DNA from 4 places in the Rossellomorea vietnamensis genome. Region 2 is predicted to be linked to each of the others. Evidence: predicted binding sites of a transcription regulator. Region 2 holds the regulator's gene; each other region holds the start of a gene.

Evidence for each region. Region 2 encodes Rex, which represses fermentation and respiration genes when NADH is low (regulators of the CRP and FNR family bind a similar motif). Its sites were predicted from a motif close to TTGTGAAATATTTCACAA; they were not measured.
Region 1: a site for Rex is predicted at 3,912-3,929, ahead of N5C46_RS05805 (cytochrome ubiquinol oxidase subunit I). Genes of this name have one in related genera too.
Region 3: a site for Rex is predicted at 3,610-3,627, ahead of cydD (thiol reductant ABC exporter subunit CydD). Genes of this name have one in related genera too.
Region 4: a site for Rex is predicted at 4,335-4,352, ahead of N5C46_RS07705 (L-lactate dehydrogenase). Genes of this name have one in related genera too.

The regions. Positions count from the first base shown of each region.
Region 1 covers NZ_CP104558.1:1,121,223-1,127,222, forward strand. Annotated here, with positions in the region: gene rnjA (ribonuclease J1) at 1-574, shown strand, start outside; gene N5C46_RS05795 (potassium channel family protein) at 621-1,280, opposite strand; gene N5C46_RS05800 (cytochrome d ubiquinol oxidase subunit II) at 1,383-2,396, opposite strand; gene N5C46_RS05805 (cytochrome ubiquinol oxidase subunit I) at 2,456-3,793, opposite strand; gene N5C46_RS05810 (ABC transporter ATP-binding protein) at 4,034-5,857, opposite strand; gene N5C46_RS05815 (ABC transporter ATP-binding protein) at 5,868-6,000, opposite strand, start outside.
Region 2 covers NZ_CP104558.1:2,547,589-2,553,588, forward strand. Annotated here, with positions in the region: gene groL (chaperonin GroEL) at 1-709, opposite strand, end outside; gene groES (co-chaperone GroES) at 765-1,052, opposite strand; gene N5C46_RS13040 (CPBP family intramembrane glutamic endopeptidase) at 1,342-2,085, shown strand; gene N5C46_RS13045 (YdiK family protein) at 2,082-2,291, shown strand; gene tatC (twin-arginine translocase subunit TatC) at 2,307-3,074, opposite strand; gene N5C46_RS13055 (twin-arginine translocase TatA/TatE family subunit) at 3,090-3,260, opposite strand; gene N5C46_RS13060 (redox-sensing transcriptional repressor Rex) at 3,315-3,992, opposite strand; gene N5C46_RS13065 (ABC-F family ATP-binding cassette domain-containing protein) at 4,184-6,000, shown strand, end outside.
Region 3 covers NZ_CP104558.1:1,499,138-1,505,137, forward strand. Annotated here, with positions in the region: gene N5C46_RS07670 (nitroreductase family protein) at 1-80, shown strand, start outside; gene cydC (thiol reductant ABC exporter subunit CydC) at 131-1,849, opposite strand; gene cydD (thiol reductant ABC exporter subunit CydD) at 1,850-3,580, opposite strand; gene N5C46_RS07685 (M20/M25/M40 family metallo-hydrolase) at 3,788-5,431, opposite strand; gene N5C46_RS07690 (NCS2 family permease) at 5,673-6,000, shown strand, end outside.
Region 4 covers NZ_CP104558.1:1,505,973-1,511,972, reverse strand. Annotated here, with positions in the region: gene N5C46_RS07735 (phosphotransferase enzyme family protein) at 1-167, shown strand, start outside; gene N5C46_RS07730 (hypothetical protein) at 164-367, shown strand; gene proC (pyrroline-5-carboxylate reductase) at 490-1,296, shown strand; gene N5C46_RS07720 (NAD(P)H-dependent oxidoreductase) at 1,417-1,956, shown strand; gene N5C46_RS07715 (SIMPL domain-containing protein) at 2,034-2,705, opposite strand; gene N5C46_RS07710 (hypothetical protein) at 2,696-3,202, opposite strand; gene N5C46_RS07705 (L-lactate dehydrogenase) at 3,291-4,241, opposite strand; gene N5C46_RS07700 (GNAT family N-acetyltransferase) at 4,577-5,113, shown strand; gene N5C46_RS07695 (histidine phosphatase family protein) at 5,257-5,802, shown strand; gene N5C46_RS07690 (NCS2 family permease) at 5,862-6,000, opposite strand, start outside.

The DNA.
Region 1 (6,000 bases), 1.4 Mb from region 2:
ATCCGGTCACGGTGGACAGCAAGAGATGAAGCTGATGCTTCGCCTGATGAATCCAACCTTCTTTATGCCGATACACGGTGAGTTCCGTATGCAGAAGATGCACGCTCAGCTCGGTGTCGATTGTGGCGTCCAACCGGAAAACTGCTTCATCATGGATAACGGTGAAGTCCTTGCATTAAGCAATGACTCTGCACAGGTAGCCGGGAAGATCCCTTCCGGAAACGTCTATATCGATGGAAGCGGGATCGGTGACATCGGTAATATTGTCCTTCGTGACCGCCGCATCCTATCAGAAGAAGGCCTAGTGATCGTCGTTGTCAGCATCGACATGAAGGATTTCAAGATCGCTTCCGGCCCGGACCTTATTTCAAGAGGATTCGTCTACATGCGTGAATCAGGCGACCTTATTAATGAAGCGCAAACGCTCATTTCCAAACACTTGAACAAAGTGCTTGAAAGAAGAACGTCCCAATGGTCAGAAATCAAGAATGAAATCACAGATACACTTGCTCCATTCTTATATGAAAAAACGAAACGTCGCCCGATGATCCTACCGATCATCATGGAAGTATAATAACGAATAAGAGGCTGGCCCAAATGGGTCAGCCTCTTATTTCCTTTTATAATACCTTTTTTTCGAACCGGTTAATATCCGTATCGGCACCGATGACAATAAGGATGTCCCCAACCCGGATCTGTTCATCAGCTTGTGGGGAAACGATGATATCTTTTTCCCGCTTGATCGCCACGATGTTGATTCCGAATTGAGCACGGATATCCAGATCGATAAGGGAGTTTCCACTCAGACGTTCACTCGCTACAATCTCCACGATCGAGTGTTCATCTGACAACTCCAGATAATCCAATACATTATTTGAAATGATATTATGAGCGATCCTTCTTCCCATATCCCTCTCCGGATGAACGACCTGGTTCGCCCCAATTTTACGGAGGACCTTTTCATGATAATCGTTTTGTGCTTTCACGGTAATTTTCTTGACGCCGATTTCCTTTAACATCAATGTCGTTAGGACACTTGATTGGATATCATCTCCAATCGCGACAATGACATGATCGAAATTACGGATCCCCAGGCTCTTCAATACGGATTCATCAGTTGAATCCGCAACAACCGCATGTGAAGCAATGGAAGAAAATTCATTCACTTTGTCCTCATCCTGATCAATGGCCATGACCTCCATGCCTTGATCCGTTAATGATCGTACGATACTGCCGCCAAATCGGCCCAAGCCAATAACTACAAACTCTTTTTTCACCATGTATCCCCCCGCAGTCTATATAATCTATATTTTAGCATAAAAAAAAGGAGAAAATGACATTTCTCCCTTTCCTTTTTAGTATTTCATTCAAGTTCCAACTCTTCACTTGTTCCCCTTAACGTAATCCGCATCAAATAAGAAAAGTCTCATCAAGAGATAAAGTGAGGGAATCAGTAATAACAGTCCTGCGATAAAGACCACCACCAGTGCCATCCCCATCGTTGGATTCGTGACACTCGTTTCAATCGTGATAAAAGGTTTTAAGATATATGGTAAATGTGAAGCCCCGTAGCCAAAGAATGCAAAGAAGAATTGCTGCATGACCAGGATGAATGCAAGACCAAAATTCCTTCTCCTATAGATAAAAAATGAAGCGCCAAGAAAGCACACAAGGGATAATCCGAACATCCACCAGATCTCGATGGCGCTATTGAAATGCCCGGGATTATGTTCTCTTAAAGATACGAAAACCAGTAAACTCGCTAAAATCGTCGGCGGGCTCCAGAATAGGGAAAACCTTCTCAATTCTTCTCTTGAATCCATATCCCCGGCACGATTGGCATAATAGGTCAGGAATGTGGCACTGATGAATAAGACCGATACGATGGACAGGACGACCACGCTCCATGAATAAGGACTCGTAAATAATTCACGGGCCAGGAATACGACCTTATCCCCCTGCTCTTCCAAAAAGCCTCCTTCTGAAATGGTCAATGCCGTAGACAGGGAAGCCGGAATCAGTAACCCTGTTGCCCCGTATAAAAACAGGTAAACGATATTGTCTTTGGAACCATAGTTTCCGAAAGCATAAAAGCTCCCCCTGATGGCAAGCAAAATAATCGCGATACTCCCCGGAAGCAATAATGCCGTCCCGTAGTAATAAGCTGCGTCAGGAAAAAAACCGACCAAACCGACAAAAAAGAAGACAAAGAAGACGTTCGTTACTTCCCATACAGGAGAAAGATATCGACTGATCAAGACATTCAACGTATGCTCTTTCCCTTTCATCCTCCCGTAAAAGGCGAAGAAGCCGGCTCCAAAATCAATCGAAGCCACTATCAGATAACCATATAGGAAAATCCACAGGACGGTGATCCCCACGATTTCCAAACTCATATTCATTCCTCCCCCTTAACAAAATCAGTCGGCCCCTTCTTTATAAGGAGCCTTACACGCTAACTCGCTTTTTTAGGAAAGCGTTGTTCCAATTCAGCCTCTGCCGGCTTATTTTTAAACATTTTAATCAATACAACGACACACAGGATGCCGAGGAGTATATAGAGACCAACAAATAACGCGAACGTCAAGCCGACCCCGTCTGCCTTTGTTGCAGCTTCCGCGACCTTCATATATCCTCGCAGTATCCATGGCTGCCGTCCGACCTCGGCGTAAATCCAGCCAAATTCGATGGCAAGCATCGCAAGCGGTCCACTGGCAACAATCCCCCATAGCAATCCTTTATTCCATTCATTTCTTTTTTTCCATTTCCAGAATAAGATAAATGCCCCTGCAATGAAGATACTGTAAAACCCGATGGACACCATCAAATCAAACAAATAATGTACCCATAAAGGCGGCCGTTCGTCTTCCGGGAATTCATTCAACCCGATGACCTCCGTATCAAACGAACTTCCCGCCAGGAAGCTCAGGAAACCTGGTAATCGTATTTCATTATGGACTTCATTGTTTTCATCAAGCGTCCCGAAAACGATTAAATCGGCATTCTCTTCCGACTCAAAGTGCCACTCTGCCGCCGCAAGTTTCTCAGGCTGATATTCAGCCAGGAACTTGGCCGACAAATCCCCAGCAAGAGCAGAGCCAAAAGCGAAAATCAACGCAGATACCATCGTTAAACGCAGGGCTTTCTTATGATAGTCCCCTCCCTTTTTACGGAGGATCGCAAATGCTGTGATGGCTGCCAGTATGAGGGCAGATGTTAAGTATGCCGTCGTCAGCACATGAAACACTTTGGTTGGTGTCGCGGGATTCAGCATGGCTGCAATCGGGTCGATATTGATTGCTTTTCCATTTTCCAATTCAAATCCCTGTGGCGTGTTCATAAACGCGTTCACAGTCGTAATGAATAGTGCCGAAGCTGAAGAACCGATCATCACCGGTATCGTCAGAAGCCAGTGAATCCATTTATTCTTGAATCGATCCCATGTATAAAGATAAATCCCCAAAAAGATGGCCTCAAAGAAAAACGCAAAAGTCTCCATGAATAATGGCAGGGCAATCACCTGTCCGGCGACCTGCATAAACGAAGGCCATAACAAGGACAGCTGGAGGCCAATCGCAGTCCCGGTCACCACCCCGACAGCCACCGTAATCGTAAATCCCCTCGCCCATCTTCGTGCCAGCAAAAGGTAATGAGGATCATTTCGTTTGATCCCCATGAACTCCGCTATGGATATCATAACCGGAACCCCTACCCCAATCGTTGCAAAAATAATATGGAATGCAAGGGTTGTCGACGTGAGCATCCTGCTTAAAATCACACTATCCAAAACCATTCTTTACTCCCCCTACCGAATTACTTTTTATCGTAAACAGCTCTTTCCTACTGTTTATCACTTATTGTTCATTATAAAACCTGAGGGTGAGTTTGTGAAGTATTGAACAATGACTATTTTGTGACGTTTTTCACAAAGTTTTCTGTTGTTTAGTTTCTCCAACTGGGAACGAAACCGTTTCACCGCCACCACTCCACAAAAAAACCCCACACACCAGTGCGGGGTCCTCAATACTTCACATTACATCGCATCCAACATCCTGAACTGTGACTTTACCAGTTCAAAATAGTCTCCTTCCTGTTCCATCAATTCGTCGTGATTTCCAGACTCTTTGATTTTTCCATTTTCAAGGACAAAAATATTGTCGGACTCACGGATTGTGGATAGGCGGTGGGCGATGATGATCGCGGTACGGCCGTTCAGTAATTTCTTCAATGCATTTTGGATCTTGACTTCTGTTTCTGTATCGATGGATGCTGTCGCTTCATCCAGGATGATGATGCGAGGGTTGGCCAAAAGGGCACGTGCGAAGGACAATAGTTGTCTTTCACCAACAGATAACACATTCCCCCGTTCCTCGACTTCCGTTTCATAACCGTTGGATAACTTTTCGATGAATTCATTTGCCCCGATGGCTTCGGCTGCCTTCAGGACCTCTTCATCGGATGCACCCGGGCGTCCGAATCGGATATTATCCATGATCGTTCCAGAGAAAATGAATGTATCCTGCAGGACGATGCTGATTTGACTGCGTAAGCTGGAAACAGATGCATCCCGTAAATCCACTCCATCAATTTTCACTACCCCATTTGTCGGGTCGTAAAATCGGCTGATGAGATTCGCGATCGTCGTCTTCCCAGAACCTGTATGTCCGACGAGTGCAACGGTTTGCCCTGCTTTCATTTCCAGATTGATGTCCCTGAGTGCTTTACGTTTGTCATCATAAGAGAATTCGACATGTTCGAATTGGATTCTTCCCTTGATATCCGTCAGGTTCATGGCATTTTTCTTTTCATTTACAATCGGTTGTTCATCAAGGAATTCAAAGATTCGCTCGGATGAAGCCATCCCGATCAACAGCTGATTATACACCTGCCCTAGTCTTGAGATCGGCTCCCAGAACATACCCAGATAGAATGCGAAGGAGACGAATTCACCAAGCTCCAGGGATCCATTTTGAATGAGGTGGGCCCCAAACCAAATCAGGACGGCGGTTCCGATGGCATTGGTTAATTCCACCAGTGGACGGAACATGGCATTTTTCTTTGTTGCCGTTCTCCAGCTATCGAAGGTCTCTGTGTTGACTCCATCAAAGAAGGCCATGTTTTCTTTTTCCTGGGTGAAGGATTGTGTCACCCTGATTCCCTGGATGCTTTCATTTAAATGAGAATTAAGTTTAGATTGCTTAAGCCTTACCACCTGCCAGGATTTGCGTATTTTTTTGCGCAAGCTTGTAGATATGAAGAACATGATAGGCAAAATGACCATGACGGCAAGTGTGAGTTCCGGACTTAACGTAAAGAGTATCACGATGATTCCGATGAGCAGAATGATATCCATCAACAGATTGATGACACCGTTCGTGAAAAGTTCCTGAAGGGAGTTGATGTCATTCATGATCCGGACAAGGATGGATCCTGCTGAACGCTGATCAAAGAAACGATGGGAAAGCCACTGTACATGACTGAATAAATGTTTTCTCAGGTCATAGATGACTCCCTGCCCCAATTGATTCATCCATTTGATCCTGAGGACATTGGCTATATAGTTCAAAACATACAGTCCCGCTATGACTCCCACAAGAGTAAAGAGAAGATTCTCATCTTTTTGCCTGATCGCTTTATCCAGTGTGTACACCCCGATCAGTATCGGGATGATCAGGCGGACAGCCGTTGTGATCAGAACGGTGATGATCGACAAAGGCAACAATTTTTTAGAATATGGTTTTAAATAAGTCAGTAGACGGTAGAGCTGTTCCCAGTTGAATGGCTTATCGATTACTTGATCGGTTGAGTAATGGAACCTGCTCAGAATGTTTTTATTCACTTTCTTATTTTTGCTCAAACCCTATCACCTACCCTTCCTGAGTTTGTAATATTTTTTTCTGGTCTTGGTATTGAATATCATAAATTCGCTGATATGGTCCGTTATTTTTCAGTAAGAAATCGTGAACCCCTCGCTCAACGACTTTACCATTCTCAAGGACG
Region 2 (6,000 bases):
GCTCAAGAACAGGAAGTACTTCCTGGATGTTACCGATTTTCTTGTCAGTGATCAGGATGTATGGATTTTCTAAGACAGCTTCCATTTTATCAGAATCAGTGACCATGTATGGAGATGCATATCCACGATCGAACTGCATTCCTTCTACTACATCAAGTTCAGTTGTGAATCCTTTAGATTCTTCGATTGTGATAACACCGTCGTTACCAACGCGCTCCATTGCTTCTGCAATCAGTTGGCCGACTTCTTCGTCAGCTGCTGAGATTGCCGCAACTTGAGCGATGGAATCTTTGCCTTCGATCGGCTTGGAGATCACTTTTAATTCTTCGATAGCCGCTTGAACCGCTTTTTCAATCCCTTTACGTACGCCAACTGGGTTTGCACCAGCTGTTACGTTTTTAAGACCTTCACGGATCATAGCTTGAGCAAGGACCGTTGCAGTCGTTGTACCGTCACCGGCGATTTCGTTTGTTTTGCTTGCTACTTCAGCAACCAGTTTTGCACCCATGTTTTCGAATGCATCTTCCAGTTCGATTTCTTTCGCAATGGTTACACCGTCATTTGTGATAAGTGGTGAACCGAATTTCTTCTCAAGCACCACGTTACGTCCTTTTGGTCCAAGAGTTACTTTTACTGCATTTGCTAATTGATCGACACCGCGAAGCATGGAACGGCGTGCTTCTTCGCTGAATTTAATATCTTTAGCCATTATAAAGTCCTCCTCTTATTTAAATAATGTATGGTTTACTATTACGGAATTTAAATTATTCGCCAACTACAGCCAGAATATCGCTATCGCGAAGGATCAGGTATTCTGTGCCTTGGTATTTCACTTCTGTACCAGCGTATTTAGAGAAAATGATTCGATCGCCGACAGCTACCTCAAGAGCAACGCGCTCACCGTTGTCAAGAATGCGACCAGTACCTACAGCCATCACTTTACCTTCTTGTGGCTTTTCCTTTGCGGAATCCGGTAGCACAATACCGCTTGCTGTTTTTTCTTCTGACTCAACTAGCTCGATAACGACGCGATCACCTAGTGGTTTTAACAAGTGAAACAACCTCCTTGAATTATGTAAATGTTTTTTATTAGCACTCGCTCACTGTGAGTGCTAACACAACTATTATATTAATTAATTCGTTTTCATTTTGCAAGAGTCCTGCCTAAAATTTTTTTCGTCATTTTTCTCTTTTTTTCACACCCTCCTATCCTATGCCCTCCTTTCCCCATATATTCCAGGGTGAATAAAACCCTTAGATTTGAACAGTTACGGTTTTCTTAGTAGAATTGTACAGGAGTAACATGACCGTTATCTTACAGGTGCTAAAGGAGATCAAACGTTGAAAAAACATTTCGGATTTATTTTAATTGCCTATATCGTCATGCAGCTTTCAAGCATTGTCGGGGTACCCCTTTTATATAAGATCGGTGTCGACGTCCTCAGTAAGCCCGATGAGACGGTACGGAGCCTTGTCCCCGGATACTGGCTTGTCATCAGCTTCACGCTGACCCTTCTCATTGTGGGAGGCATCTTAAGGAAAAGCGAAACCAGCACCCGGCTTGAACGGAGTGCTCCCATTGGTGCCGGCCGTTCGATTGTTTGGGCGGTTCTCGGGATTTTCATGGCATTCATCGCTCAATCGGTTGCCATACAGGTTGAATATGCATTAGGAATCCAAATGGGTTCTGAAAATACCCAGATGATTATCGGCATCATTGAAAAGGTTCCATTATCCATGCTGGTCGCGGCCATCATCGGACCCATTCTGGAAGAGATCGTATTCAGAAAGATCATTTTCGGCGTTCTGTATGAGAAGATGCATTTCTTCTTTGCTGCTCTCATCAGCTCGGTCATCTTCGCTCTTGCCCATTTCGAGCCTGAGCATGTGATCCTGTATTCAGCAATGGGATTCACCTTTGCCTTTCTTTATGTAAAAACGAAGCGGATCCTTGTGCCAATATTTGCTCACGTGGCCATGAATACAACGGTCGTTCTAATGCAATCTATCTATAAGGACGAAATCGATAAAATGATGAATGAAGCTGAAAAAATACAAGGATTTATTGGAGGATTATTTCTATGAGGAGATCACCATTATTCTCAGGAGTGATCTATCTCCTTCTCGGTGTGCTCTTCACATACTTTGCTGTACAAAACGTACAGAATGATGAAGGTTGGGGATTTTTCACGTATATGCTCATCTTTCTTGCAACCCTGGACTTCGGTTCCGGGTTACGGATGGTCATGCTGCATTTCAAAATCAAAAAACAAATAAAGCACAAAAAATAAGGATTGATCATTTGATCAATCCTTATTTATATCCTCGTACTTTTCCATTTCAAGCTTCTGCTCTGCCTCAATCACCTTTTTATATCCGATCTTGGATATCCAGATGCTGATTTCATATAGTATGAACAACGGTACCGTCACCATTAGATGGGACACGATGTCCGGTGGGGTGATAAGGGCCGCGATGACCAATAAGATAAAGTAGGCTGCTTTCCTCATTTTTCCCATCATCATCGGTGTGACAATACCTAACCTTGTAAGAAAAAGCATGGCTACGGGTAGCTGAAACAGAAAACCGAAAGGAATCGTGATTTGGAATAAGAAATGGAAATATTCGTTTATCCCTATCACTTGTTCTATATTTAGGTTCGTTGATAAACCCATCATGAATTTCACGATATATGGAAACAAAATAAAATAAGAAAATGACAATCCGCCTAAGAAAAGGATAAGGGAAACTGGAATATAACTAAGCGTCACTTTTCTTTCTCTTTCATATAAACCAGGGCTCACAAAAGACCAGACTTGAAAGAGAATGATAGGGGATGTCATGATCAAAGCAATGAACATGATCATTTCCATATAGATCTTGAGAGGATCTGTGATACGAAAGGCATTCATGGTTAACTCTTTCGCTTCATCGGCATGCTGTAAGTATCTGATCAGCGGTTCTGCAAGAAAGAAGCTTACCACAACTGCTAACAAGAAGAAAACGACTACAAACATGAGTCGTTTTTGCAATTCTCCTATATGTTCATAAACTGTCATGTCTCTTTGACTCATGGCGTTCATCCTACTCTACTTAGCACTATTATTTTTTTCGTCTTCATCATCTGCTAAGCCTTTTGTTGCATTTTTAAATTCACGCAATGTATTTCCTGCCGCTTTTCCTAATTCCGGAAGTTTCTTAGGGCCAAAAATAAGTAAAGCAACGACTGCTATTAATACGAGGCTACCTGGACCTGGCATAATGAGACACCTCCTCTTTTACCATTCTATCATAACGTAAATATGAAGAATTTTCTATTCTGTTATGATTCCATCTTGTGACATTTCCGTGTCATCCTCCGAGTAATGCTTCAAGAAGTATACGAGTGACTGAAGTTCCACCGCCAAGTCGATATGATGGACGCGGATATGGTCGGGCACCGTCAATCTCGCAGGGGTGAAATTCAGTATCCCCTTTATATTCGAAGAAACCAATCGGTCTGTGATATTCTGAGCAGAAGATGCCGGTACCGTCAGAATCGCTACTTCAATATCATGCCCCACAAGCTTCTCTTCTAAATCATCTAAATGAAAAACGGGTACGTCGCTGATTTGAGTCCCGACCTTCTTTTCATCTACCTCGAAAGCCATTTCAATCTTCGTATTATTATTCTTGATGAAATTATAATGAAGAAACGCTGTACCAAGATTCCCCACCCCGATCAGCACGACCTTTGTAAGGGCATCCTGATCCAGTGTCTTACGGAAGAAGGATAACAGATAATTGACATTATAGCCGTATCCCTTTTTACCCAATGCACCAAAATAAGAAAAGTCCCTGCGGATCGTAGCAGAATCAACTTTCACCGCTTCACTTAATTCCTTTGATGAAACCCTCTGCTTACCGGATGAGTACAGATTCTTGATAAATCGATAATATAGCGGAAGGCGCTTGGCCGTTGCCTGTGGAATTTTCGTTGTATCCTGGTTCATATTGTATTCCCCCACATCTATTCAAAACCTCTGATACCGCTTCCAAAATTGAAAGCATCCAGAATTTATTAAACTCTACTACTCATCATACACTATATTTTATCCTAAGTGTACGAAGATTAATAGGTGTTTTATTGCCGTTTCCCTCTCTTATACGGTACACTAGCACTATGAAATAGAGGTGAAACGTCATGATTCTTTTACAAGTGAATCAATTAACAAAAAACTTCGGTGCAGATAATATCCTATCAAATATTAAACTTGAAATACAGACTAGAGATCGCGTTGCCCTTGTAGGCCGTAACGGTGCGGGGAAGTCGACTCTTCTAAAAATAATAGCAGGTCACCTTTCCTACGATTCCGGGGAGATCACAAAGCCAAAAGGCGTCTCCATCGGGTATCTTGCCCAAAATACGGGTCTCGAATCGGATCTTTCCATCTGGTCTGAGATGCTGACCGTCTTTGAGGAATTGAAAGAGCAGGAAAAGAAATTACGATCATTGGAGCAGCAAATGGCCGATCCTTCGGTATATGAACAAGAGGATGTCTATCAACGGGTATTGAAGGAATACGATCAACTCCAGGTTCTCTTCAAAGATTCCGGCGGCTATCAGTATGAAGCGGATATCCGTTCCGTCCTTCACGGATTGAACTTTGCCGATTTTGATTACGAAACAAAGATATCCACATTGAGCGGTGGTCAGAAAACCCGCCTTGCCCTTGGTAAGCTTCTACTGACCAAGCCTGACATCCTCATCCTTGATGAACCGACCAACCACTTGGATATCGAAACCTTATCATGGCTTGAAACGTATCTTCAAAGCTATGAAGGAGCCGTCCTGATCGTTTCCCATGATCGCTACTTTTTAGACAGCGTCGTTAATCAAGTGTATGAAATTTCCCGGAACAGGAGTAAGAAATACCTTGGGAACTACAGCAGGTATCTTGAACAAAAAGCGGAAGACTATGAGAAAGAACTCAAAATGTTCGAGCGTCAGCAGCAGGAAGTCGCAAAGCTCGAGGACTTCATTCAACGGAATATCGCCAGGGCCTCCACCACCAAGATGGCACAGAGCCGACGAAAAAAATTGGAACGTATGGATAGGATGGACAGGCCACTAGGAGATGAGAAGTCTGCCAGCTTTGCGTTTCAAATCGACCGCCCAAGCGGGAATGACGTGCTGCATGTCCAAGACCTTACCATTGGCTACGGGAAAAACGAGACGATTTCCTCCCATATCGATTTCTCTGTCAAAAAAGGGGACAGTATCGCACTCGTCGGACCGAACGGAATCGGGAAATCGACGCTTTTAAAAACATTGGTGAATAAACTTCAGCCTCTCGACGGCACATTTAAATTCGGATCCAATGTGACCATCAGTTACTATGACCAGGAACAAGCCGAACTATCATCGAACAAAACGGTCTTAAATGAACTGTGGGACGAATATCCGATGAAGATGGAGAAAGAAATCCGGACGGTCCTCGGTAACTTCCTCTTTTCAGGGGAAGATGTCCTAAAGCCCGTTTCTACCTTAAGTGGTGGAGAAAAAGCACGGTTAGCCCTCTCCAAGCTGATGATGGAAAAAGGGAATGTCCTGATTCTGGATGAGCCGACGAACCATCTTGACCTGGATAGCAAAGAAGTGTTGGAAAATGCCCTGATCGATTATCCCGGGACGATTCTCTTCGTTTCCCATGACCGGTATTTCATCAACCGAATTGCCACAAAAGTCGTTGAATTATCCAAGAAAGGCTCGACGGAGTATCTTGGCGATTACGATTATTATGTAGAAAAATTACAGCAGCAGGAAGAACTGGCGGCACTAGAACGCATGGAACAGGGTGAACAATTACAGGAGCCGACTCAAAAACAATCCCACAAGATTGATAAAGAAGCGAAAAAACTCGAACGTCAACGAAAGCGCAGAGTCGAAGAAATCGAAGGCCTGATGGAAACACTCGAAACAACCATTCAGGAAAAAGAAGATCTTCTCTGCGATCCTGA
Region 3 (6,000 bases), 1.0 Mb from region 2:
TCACAATCGGAAAACCCCTTCAAAAAGCTCGAAAGACAGATCGACTGGACATCCGAAACTTAATTGATTGGGCAGAATGATTGCCTGTTACGAAAGCCACATCCTGCATGGGATGTGGCTTTACTGTGAGTTAGAATAGGACGCTCTTTTCAATCTGCTTCATTTCATAGAAATAGCCTTTTTGACTCATAAGCTCCTGATAGCTTCCTGATTCCACCACACTCCCCTGATCCATGACGATGATTTGGTCCATTTTTTCAAGACCTGTCAATCGATGACTGATCAGAACCAGCGTATCCCCTTCGGCTGCTGAATACAGATGGTCAAATATTTCTTTTTCCATCAGTGCATCAACGGAAGATGTCGGTTCGTCGAGCATCCATAATGGTGCGTCTTTCAAAAGGGCCCTTGCAATCGCCAACCGCTGCTTTTCCCCTCCGGAAAGATTCTCTCCTTTTTCCAATACTTCATCCTCTAAAGAAATGTGATCCAGTTTCACTTTATCCAATGCCGACTTCATTTCTGCATCTGTCAAATCATCGCGCACGAGCATCAGGTTTTCTTTGATTGTACCGTAAAAGAAATGGTTTTCCTGAAGAACAACATTCGCATACCCCCACAATGATTCTTTATCGATATCCTTAATGGAAGCATCATTGACGAAAATCGCTCCTTCATCCGTTGGGTAAAAGTGTAATAACAATTGAAGTAATGTAGACTTTCCTGACCCCGATGGTCCTACGATCGCTGTTTTCGAACCTGCTGGGAGCTCGAGACTCACACTGTCCAATGTCTTTCTTTCCTCCCCATCGAAAGAAAAACTCACATCCTTCACGCAGAAGGAAGGAACATCCCCTTCAAGAAGCGAAGCCATTGGAGGTCCGTCCCTCTCGACAGGTTCTTCGGGCGTGATAGTAGAAAGTCTGGTTGCCGCCCGGCGTGAATCTTCAAAGTGGGCAGGCAGGATCGCCATTGGTGTGGCGTTTTCGAATACGGTTAATGAGATCATGACAAGCATGGCAAGGAATATTCCGTCCAATTGACCCGCTGCTACTGAATAAGCCCCCAAAGCCAAAACTATCCATGAAATGATCAGGGAAACGAGGATGTTCGTTGAATGACTAAAGAGAGAATATCGGCTCTCCCTTTCCTGCTCACTCACATACCCTGTCGCTGCCTGGACAAGACTGGCCTCTTTTTCCTCCAGTCTACGATAGATCTTCAGGTCCCTGAATCCATAAAGAAATTCCGTCACCTCTGTCGATAACTCCCCTCTTCTTTCCCGCAGCGTCCCCTCCACTTTTCTCTGTTTATATGCGAAGTAGGCTGGGACGATATAGCCTGTCAACAATAGACCTCCGAGAAGGACCAGGGCAATCGAAACAGAGTAATACACAGTAAATAAAACCGTGCTTAAAAATACCATCACCAGGATGACGGGCGGATAAAAGACACGAAGAAAGAAATTCTGGAGGCTCTCAACATCCCCTACGATTCTTGCGAGAAGGTCCCCGCTTCGATAACGCCCGAAAATCCCCGGTGCGAGGGGCTCGATTTTTTCATAGATGGAAACCCGCAGGTTCGCCAAAATCGTGAACGTGGCCCGATGGGAAAAATAGCGTTCCCCATACCGGCTAAGTGCCTTCGTTAAGCCAAACAATTTTAACAGGGCAATCATGACGGTCAGGGCATAAAGCGGTACCTCCAAGGCCGCTTTGGAAATTAAATACCCACTTGAAGCAAAGAGTCCCACAGAGGTAATTCCAGCCAGAAAGCCTAAAAGAATTGAATACACAACATCCTTCTTTTCCTTCATCATCAGCTTTACGACAAATTGTAATTCTTTCATCTAATGTTTCACCCCTTGCTGTACATTCACCATATCACGATAGTGAGGAGCCGATTTCATGAGCTCCTCATGAGTTCCAAGCCCAGCCACTTTTCCTTTATCCAACAACAAAATGGCATCTGCTTTTCGTATTGTATGAAGGCGGTGCGCTACTGTAATGACGGTAGAACCCTTAGCCAACTCCTCCATCGACGACTGCAGGATTTGCTCGGTACCAATATCCAGTCCGGTAGTCGGTTCATCAAACAAGATGAGGGACGGACCTTTGAGGAACGCCCTTGCAATGGCAATGCGCTGCTTCTCCCCACCGGAAAGCCCTCTCCCCGCTTCCCCGATCGGTGTATCATATCCCTTCTGAAGTCCCGCGATCATTTCAGCAATCCCCGCTTTTTCAGCAGCGGATACGATTTCTTCTCGAGTGATCCCTTTTCTTCCCCCGACCGCGATATTCTCAGCTATCGTACCGGAGAATAAGTACGGGTTCTGTGAAATGTAACTCAATTGATCAAACCAGTCACTTTCCGCGTATTCGCTTCTCGGGACTCCATTAATGAGAAGGTCTCCCTCAGAAAGATCAAGCAGACCTGCCAGCAGATGAAGGAGGGTTGTCTTCCCCGCTCCACTCTGACCGATGACCGCCACCTGGCTCTGTGAAGGGAAGGAGGCGGTGACCCCTTTAAGGGCATAGCCTTTTTCACTGTAGGAGAACCCGAGGTTACGCAGTTCGATGGTGGGAGGAATCCCATTTGAATTGAACTCCCTTTCCCCCCATTTGACCGGCTGACCCTTTTCCTGAAGCTCCTCCATGACCTTCTTTGCGGCCCCCATGCTCCCACGACCGGTATGAAAGGCATTCCCCAGCTCTTTTAAAGACTGATAGAATTCCGGTGCCAGGACAAGAACGAAGAAAGCGGTAAAGAATGGGATACTCTCAAAGACTACCAATCTCAGCCCCACCTCCAGGGCGATCAGGCCGATGCTTAACATGGAAATGAATTCAAGCATCAACGAAGACAAAAATGCCGTCTTCAATACATCCATGGTCGCTTCCCGGAAATCCAGACTGCTTGATTTGATCCCCTCTTTCTGTTGCTTCCCCTTCCCAAGTAACTTTAAAGTAGGCAATCCTTGAAGAGTATCGAGGAACCTCCCGGAAAACGCGGTCAGCTTATTCATCTGCTTCTCTGATTTCTTCTTGGTCATGACTCCGATGATGGCCATGAATAATGGGATGAATGGAGCCGTCACCACCATGATCAAACCTGTATACACATGCTCGGTGAAGATGGTGATCAGCAGGATCAAAGGAACGATGGTGGTCTGGATCCTTTGAGGAATATACTGACTGTAAAATCCGTCCACCCCATCGACCGCATCCATCATCGTGCTGACCTTTTGACCCGATTGACCTTGAATGGAGGCCTGAAGGGGATTCTTTGCCCATTTCTTTAACAGCCGTTTCCTCAGGTCCCCCTTCACCTTTCTTGCCATCCTGATTCCGATCCGGCCATTGACATATGAAAGGGCGGCCCTCCCTATGAGTATGAGAAGCAAAGCCCCAAGCATGGGGAGAATCTCCTGGAACCCCAACTTCTTTATAAATATCGAATTAACAATGCTTACGAGCAAATAAGCCTGTCCCACAACGACTCCTCCCATCAACAGGGAAGTCCCGTAAAGCGTCATGGTGGATGCTCTTTGCTCTTTGGCTAATTGATTAAGCTCTTTCATATTTTCTCTCAACCCCAAAAGTTAAAAGTTAGTGAAATACTTCACAATCTATATTATAGTAAACTTGTTCCGTTCATGCATCTTTTGGGATTGACCGTTTTGTGACAATTTTCTATTGAAAGCCCAGAAAAATTCATTACTATTGTAAATCTCACTCTACAACCAATAAAAAATAGAGAGGGAAATAACCTCTCTACCTTTTCCATATCAAATTTCCAGCAAGTCCTTCGTCACCCGCCTGATAATCTCCGGCAGGACGGAGAACGTATAGGGTTTATACACTCTTTCGGTCCATTGATGACCGTCTTTCCCGTAGACTCCTATATTAATGGAGGGGATGTTCAGCTTTCGGATCATGTCAATGGGCACCGGGTACAGGTGATCGATGAGGGGCAGATTCTTCTTGAACACTTCAATATCTTCATCTTCTTCGTGGAGGGAAAGAAAGCTGCCATCTGCGAGATAAGGGAAAAACCGTTTGATGACGAATTCTTCGCCTGTCTCATTTGAAATATCATCCAAGCAGGTTCCGAGCACCTCTCTCACCTTTTTGCCGTACTCATTTTCCTCATTCACAAAATTATGTGGTAAAAAAGGCGGAGCGAAGAATAGGATGACCCTTGGTGTCCTGTCGGGATCAAGATGCTGTAGGGCTTCCACCATTGTATAAGCAATCGTCCGTCTGTCCTCCCCTTCCATATCATGAAAGATTTTTTTCATGACGGGGTCCGGATCTATGCCCCTTTCTTTCAGCCAGAATATATACTCCCTTAACGTAAGGACTTCCACTTCCCATGAAAATTCCCGTTCAGGGAATCCGTGATAGCTCCGGTACTGTTCGAACTGCCTTTTGCTTCGCTCTTCCATTTCACTTACTACCTTCAATGCGACCTTTTTCATATCGTACAGCACTTCCCGAGCCGTCCTTTCATATACAAAATAGTTGAAATACAGAGACGCACTGAGTGGGGTCTGAACATTATACGTATGCTTATCATCTTTAAAATAGAGACATGAAGGCGGCAGGGTGAACTCCCCGGGGATATCCTCGAGGTAATCAAGATTCTGATTGATTTCGAGATTGATCTTCGAAGCGATCACGGTTGGATCAATCGACGTCAGGACATCCCCTACATGCGCTTCTCTTCCATATATATAGAAACTTGGCAGCAGCTTCCCCGCTGCTCCCGTATAAATATACCGTTTACAATCCCCGTCATAAATAGGGGAAATGAAGTCTGTGTTGATTGCTGCTAAATAGTCCAAGCCTTCGTTTTTCAAGCGGTGGAGATCGCTTAAAGCCGCAATCATCCCGGCATGCTCACTTTCTTCATCCCCATTGAACAGGAAGAGTAAATTCCCATCCGGCTGTTTATCACCTGTATGAAATAAAAGGTTCGCTAAATGGACGGCGATCCCGCTCTGCATATCCAAGGAGCCCCTCCCGAACAGCCAGTTTCCTGAAAGAGCATCTTCCTTTACCTTTTCCTCCCCTTCATAATCCATGAAGAACTTCTGCAGGAAATCGGGATCATGGGCCATATCCTGGAGGGCACCATAATCATCGGTTCCCACCGTATCGTAATGAGCATGAAATACGACGGTTTTAGACGACGCCCCTTTTACGAAGGCAAAAACGTTCTTCCTTCCAATCGGATCATTTGGGACTTCCTGGAGCCAGACTCTTTCGGGATAATGCTTGAAATAAGGAAACGATGAGATCAACTTATATATAAAGAGGGCTTTCTCACTTTCGCCTGTTGTACCGTTATAACTTTTCAGAGCGATTAAGGATCGTGTGATGAGTTCGATCTGTTCAGAAGTTGACTTGTTTTTCAGTTGAGTATACATAGTACCGCCCCTTTCTTAAAGAAATATGAGCCTATGCGTGGTAAATCGTCCATTGCATGGGCATTATAGAAACTGATTCCTCTATAATTGATAACATCTTATCGAAAAAGGATGGGGTTTGGAAGGGGTTTCAAGATATTTTCTTAAAAATAATTCGGTCTTTTCTATTGAAATTCGTTCTAATACCGAATATTATAGAAGTTGTGTGTTTTTAATGTTCGTTTTTATTGGAGGTTTTACGATGTTTAAATTAAAGGAAAACGGTACAGATCCCAAAACGGAAATACTTGCCGGGATCACAACATTCCTGACGATGGTATACATAGTGGTGGTGAATCCCATCATCTTATCCGATGCGGGTGTCCCGTTTGATCAGGTATTCTTAGCAACCATCATATCGGCCGTAGCCGGAACGTTATGGATGGCATTGTTTGCAAATTATCCGATCGCCATTGCACCTGGTATGGGATTGAATGCTTATTTTACTTATTCAGTGGTAGGAGCACATGATGATATTTCATATATCGTTGCATTTTCTGCCGTTTTCGTGGCAGGGATCGTCTTCATCC
Region 4 (6,000 bases), 1.0 Mb from region 2:
TCAGGGATCTGACGCTGTACACAATCTTTCATAAAAAATGGGATCTTGAGAATTTGTCGGAAAGGGAGCAGTCGTTGTTGACTCAAATCAGGGAACGATTACACCGCGATGAACCGATTGTGGAGTTGGACTATGACAAGATCCTTACTGAAGTGCGTACAAAATGATCTGGGCATTACTGATCACGGGCATCATCATCGGCTTATTGGTCAGGGTGATGAGGGTGACCTTCAAGAGTGGATACGGCATGTCGGAAGACCTGTTCGATCAGCCTGTGTATGTGAAAACGTGCAGTCATTGTCATAAAAAGATTCCAAAGGGTTATTCTAAATCCCTGTGCCCCCACTGTGGGAAGCTGGTGGAATGATCGAGTGGCTTGGAGGAGTATTCCTCTGAGCTTTTTTTGTGAAATGCATGAAACATGTTATTAAGGGGAAAAGTTTGGTATGATGCTAAAGACTGTTTACATACAAACGAGAGGTGAAAGAAATGGATAAAACCATTGGATTCATTGGATGCGGAAATATGGCGCAGGCCATCATGGGAGGGATATTGAAGTCCGGGCTGGTGGGCAGACAATCTGTTCGTGCAAGTGCCAGGACTCAAGAAACCCTGAATATGGTCAGAGAGAAATTTGGAGTGAAGGCGACGGATGACAATCTGGATGTAGCTGCCTTTTCAGATATTGTATTCCTTGCGGTGAAACCGGATCAATACAAGGAACTGATCGAATCCATCAAAGATTCCTTGAAAAAAGAGAGCATCATCATTACGATTGCGGCTGGAATCACGATTGAATGGATGGAAGAGCAGATTTCCCCTTCTGCCAAAATCGTCCGGACGATGCCGAATACTCCGAGTCTTGTGGGGGAAGGAATGACGGCATATTGTGTGAATGAAAAAATCACAGATAGCGATTTGGGACATGTACAGGCAATCCTTGAAAGCTTCGGAAAAGCGGAAAAAATCGAGGAAAGCTTGATGGATGCGATACCGGCTGTGAGCGGATCCTCTCCTGCCTACGTGTTTATGTTCATCGAAGCACTCGCCGATGGAGCGGTCCTCCAGGGAATCCCGAGGAGTCTTGCCTATCAGCTGGCATCACAGGCAGTGCTTGGGGCTGCTAAAATGGTCCTTGAAACCGGCACCCATCCCGGAGAGCTGAAGGATGCCGTCTGTTCACCCGGAGGCGCGACCATCGAAGCAGTGGCGGCTTTAGAGAAACACCAGTTTAAGGGGGCTGTATTATCGGCTATGGAAGCCTGCGGGCGCAAATCGAAGTCCCTTGGTGAATAGCTGATTGAGTTCCTGAAAATGTAATAGGAAAAATAAAAAATAAAAATTTTTAAGATAATATTTGTATGTACAAATGAAATTGTGTTATTATTTGTACATACAAATAAGGAGTGAGAGAATATGAAGACATTAGTGCTGGTTGGACATCCAACCATAGAAGAATCCAGAATGAACAAAGCGTGGGCAGACCGACTGGAGAAGGAAGAGAACGTCACGGTCCATCATTTATATAAAGAATATCCTGATATGAAAATCGATGTAGAAAGAGAACAACATCTTCTGCTGGCCCACGACCGGGTCGTATTTCAATTTCCATTCTACTGGTACAGCACTCCCGCCATTTTAAAAGAATGGCAGGATCAAGTGCTTCAATATGGTTGGGCATACGGTTCGGAAGGGACGAAGCTGCATGGAAAGGAATTCCTGGTTGTCACTTCAACAGGCGGACCTGCCGGGGCTTACCAATCAGGAGGGTATAATCATTATTCCATGAGTGAATTGCTGAAGCCATTACAGGCCATGGCTAACCTTACGGGGATGACCTTCCTGCCTGCATATGCCGAGCAGGGCGTCCGGATGTTGAGTGATGATGAAGTCTCCATTTCTGCAGAGAAAGTGGCTGCCTATGTGAGTGATGGGGATTTGAAGAGAGGTCGGTAGGCGGTATTTTGTAAGAGTGATGGAAAGTGGATGCCAGAAAAAAACTGCCTCAGTAGTCATCTACTTTGGCAGTTTTTTTAATGGGTCCTGAATTCTACTGTGATGATGGCTGTGACGGCGATTTGACCCGGCTGAACGGCCGTACTTTCGTCGGCTGCCTTTAAATAGGCGGTGTTCATGAAGGGAACGGCTGAGGGCCGTGATTGTTCCGTAATGGATTTGGGCTGTGGATTAAGCTGTTGATTTGATTGGCCGGATAATGTGAGGGCCTTTTGGTATGCCTCTTGATAGGCTAGGGCGAGAGCCTGCTGGTAGGATTCGATGGGGTTAGACTGAATGAACTGAATGTTTTCCACACGATTGGCCCCGCTCTTTAGAGCATCATCAATGATCTTCCCGACTTTTTCGATCGACTTAACAGTGACCCTGAATACTTGTCGAACTTCATAACCGGTGAACGTTTGTTTTCCATCTTCGAATTGATACTGTGGAAGTACTTGATAGGTGGACGTCTGGATATCCTGTCGGCGGACTCCGTTATTTAAAAGGGATTGAACGACCCGGTTGGAAAGTTGCTTGTTCTCGTTTTGGGCAACTTCAAGCTCTTTATCATTCGTAACAATGCCTATCGATACGATGGCTTGATCCGGGTCGACATACAAAGTATGTTCCCCGCTCACGGTTATGATGCCATTTGATTGATTGGTTCGGTAGTACGGGTAGGAGTGCATGGCGGCACCTACACGCATGTAAAGGATTCTATTTTATCCAAATCGATGCCGAAGTACACCCATGTGAATCCGATCCATCTCCATCCGGCAATGGAACGGCGCCCGACAAACACCGGGTAGAACCAGAAAGCATCTCTTCTTAACCATATATAGGTATATCGGAATAAGCATCTTCTGATGGCACCCGGGTCGACTGCGAAGGTGCTCGGCCCTCCTTGCGTTCCTTGAAGTGCGGTTTTTTGCGGTTGGAAGTTCGGTGGTGGACCGGGTGGTGGTTGGTTTTGTCCGCCCTGCCCGCCTGTAGGGGGTGGTGAGCTTGGTGCTCCTTGTCCTCCACCGGGAAAACCGGGAATGCCTGGGAAACCACCGCTGCCTGAACCCCCGCCGCCGCCTGGAAACCCGGGAATACCGGGGAAGCCCCCACCGGAACCCTGTCCTCCCCCGGGAAAACCAGGAAATCCGCTGCCGGATCCTCCGCCGGGCAAGCCGGGGAATAATTGTCTGTGATCGTACATAGAAGAACCTCCTCATAAAGAATTCTCTTTATCTTATGAGGAGGGGGAGTGGGCGTGCGTGTCTAATCTGCTGTGATAAGGTGCCGGATCAAGATTCCAGCGCTTTTTTCATGACGTTTTTCAACGTTTGGGCAGAATGGGAGAACTGGGCCTTTTCTTTTTCATTCAAGGGAAGTTCGACAACTTTTCGGATTCCATCCCGGTTGATGATGGCCGGTACACCGATATACATGTCCTGTTCCTGATATTCTCCTTCGAGGAGAGCGGAAACGGTCAGGATGCTGTTTTCATTATTGAAGATGGCTTTGGTGATCCGGGCAAGTCCCATGGCGATTCCGTAGTATGTTGCCCCTTTTCGTTCGATGATGTGATAGGCTGCGTCCCTTACATTGACAAAAATGTCATCGAGGTCTTTCTGTACGTTCTCCTTGTCCATATCAATCAGTTCATTCAACTGACTTGCACCAACTGTCGTATGGCTCCATACCGGGAACTCTGTGTCGCCATGTTCCCCCATGATATAGGCGTGGATATTTCGTGTATCGATATCGAAGTGCTGACCGACCAGGTAGCGGAGCCTGGCTGTATCGAGTATCGTCCCTGAGCCGATGACTCTCTCTTTCGGCATGCCGGAGAATTTCCACGTGGCATAGGTTAAGATGTCGACAGGGTTGGTGGCGACAAGGAAGATTCCGTTGAAACCACTTTCCATGACGGAGTCTACGATGTTTTTGAAGATCTTCACATTTTTCTCTACAAGGTCCAATCTGGTTTCACCGGGGGCCTGATTGGCTCCGGCCGTTATGACGACCAAATCAGCGTCTCTACAATCACGATAATCCCCGGCTGAAATCTTCATGGGGGAAGCAAAAGCAAGACCGTGATTTAAATCCCTTGCATCTCCGTCGGCTTTCTCCTTATTCAAGTCGATCATCACAAGCTCATGGGCGATTCCTTGATTGAGAAGAGCGAAGGCATAACTGGAACCGACAAATCCTGTACCGATTAGAGCTACTTTGTTTGTGCATTTGATTGTCATACGTCATCACCTATTCTTTCATGATTTGTCCTAGCGATTGGTAACATCCATCCCCGATGGTTAGAGGGGAAGAGTAGATTGAATCTGTAGATTTTGTGAAGTATTTCACAAAAAATCATAACACGTTTCTCACTGATATTCTATTAATAAATACATCCTATCATACATTTATTGTGAAATGATTCACAAATATGTCAAAGTTACTGGAGAGGGACGGACCTTGATTCCTAGGACCTGGTCCTAGGAATCAAGGTCCGTCCCTCTAAAAGAAGGGTTTTTAAGTGGTTGTGATGAATGTATATAGGAAGAGGTTTGTTTATGGAGGTGTTGTATGTATGAATGTCGTGATTGGGGAGTTGAATGTCCGTCCGTTAGTGGATGGGGATAAGTACACGCTCTCGAGGTGGTTATCGGATCCCGTCGTCCTGGAATTTTATGAAGGCAGGGATCGCCCTTTCACCCCCGAGATGGTGGAGGAGAAATTCTTCTCGGATAGGGGTGTCATGAGTTGTCTTGTTGAATATGAAGGAATTGAAATCGGTTATCTTCAATATTATCAGCTCGATCATGAGACGATGATACGCTACGGCTATACGAATCTGGATGAAGTGATTTATGGGACGGATCAATTCATCGGAGAGACGGATTATTGGAATAAGGGTGTCGGGACACAGCTCATTCGTGCTGTGGTGGAATACTTGCTTCAGAAGGAGGGAGTCCACCGCCTCGTGATGGATCCGATGACGTGGAACACGAGAGCGATCCGCTGTTATGAGAAGTGTGGATACAGTAAAGCCAGAATTCTGCGGGAGCATGAGCTTCATGAAGGGGTGTACCATGATTCCTGGTTAATGGAGTTCATACCTGAGTAAATGGAAGATACACCCGTGGCTTTTTGGAAAGTAAAAAAGGAAGAACATGATTTCTAAGCAGTACATATCGAATAGTCAGGGGCTGTTCAAACGGGCGGCCCTATTTATTGTTGTCTAAGAGAAAGGAGTGAATGGATATGATCGTGACTAAATTATATCTGGTCAGGCATGCCCACTCGATTTATACGCCGGAAGAGTTAACGAGGCCCCTGTCTGAAAAGGGAAGAAAGGATGCTCTTAATGTGACGGAACGATTGAAGGAGGAAGGGATTGATGTGATTTGTTCCAGTCCCTACAAAAGAGCCGTGGAAACGGTAGAAGGAATAGCCGGGCATATCAATCAGGAAATCACATTGGTGGAAGAGATGAGAGAGCGCACACTATCCTCGGTGCCTGTCGAAAACTTTCAGGAAGCCATTTCATCGGTTTGGGCTGATCCTTCCCTTACACTGGAAGGCGGAGAGTCGAATCTTACCGCTCAAAAGAGGGGTGTGGAGGGGATATTTAAAATATTGGAAGAATATACTGGTAAAAACGTGGTCATTGGAACCCACGGAAATATTATGGTCCTGATCATGAATTATTTTGACGCGAGATATGGAGTGGAATTCTGGAGAGAACTTGAGATGCCGGATGTATATTGTTTAGCATTCCATGATAGAAATCTCGAGAGTGTAAAAAGAATATAATCGCAGCTCATTCAAAAAAGACCGTTCACTGTGAACGGTCTTTCGAGTCTCTATTTGAATCAATGAGGCAGGAACGCGAGCTGATAGAAGAACAGGACAGCAAAGATATAAACAAGTGGATGTACTTGTTTCCATTGTCCTTTCACTACTTTCAGTAAGGGATAAGAAATGAATCCCAATGCGATCCCCGTTGCAATG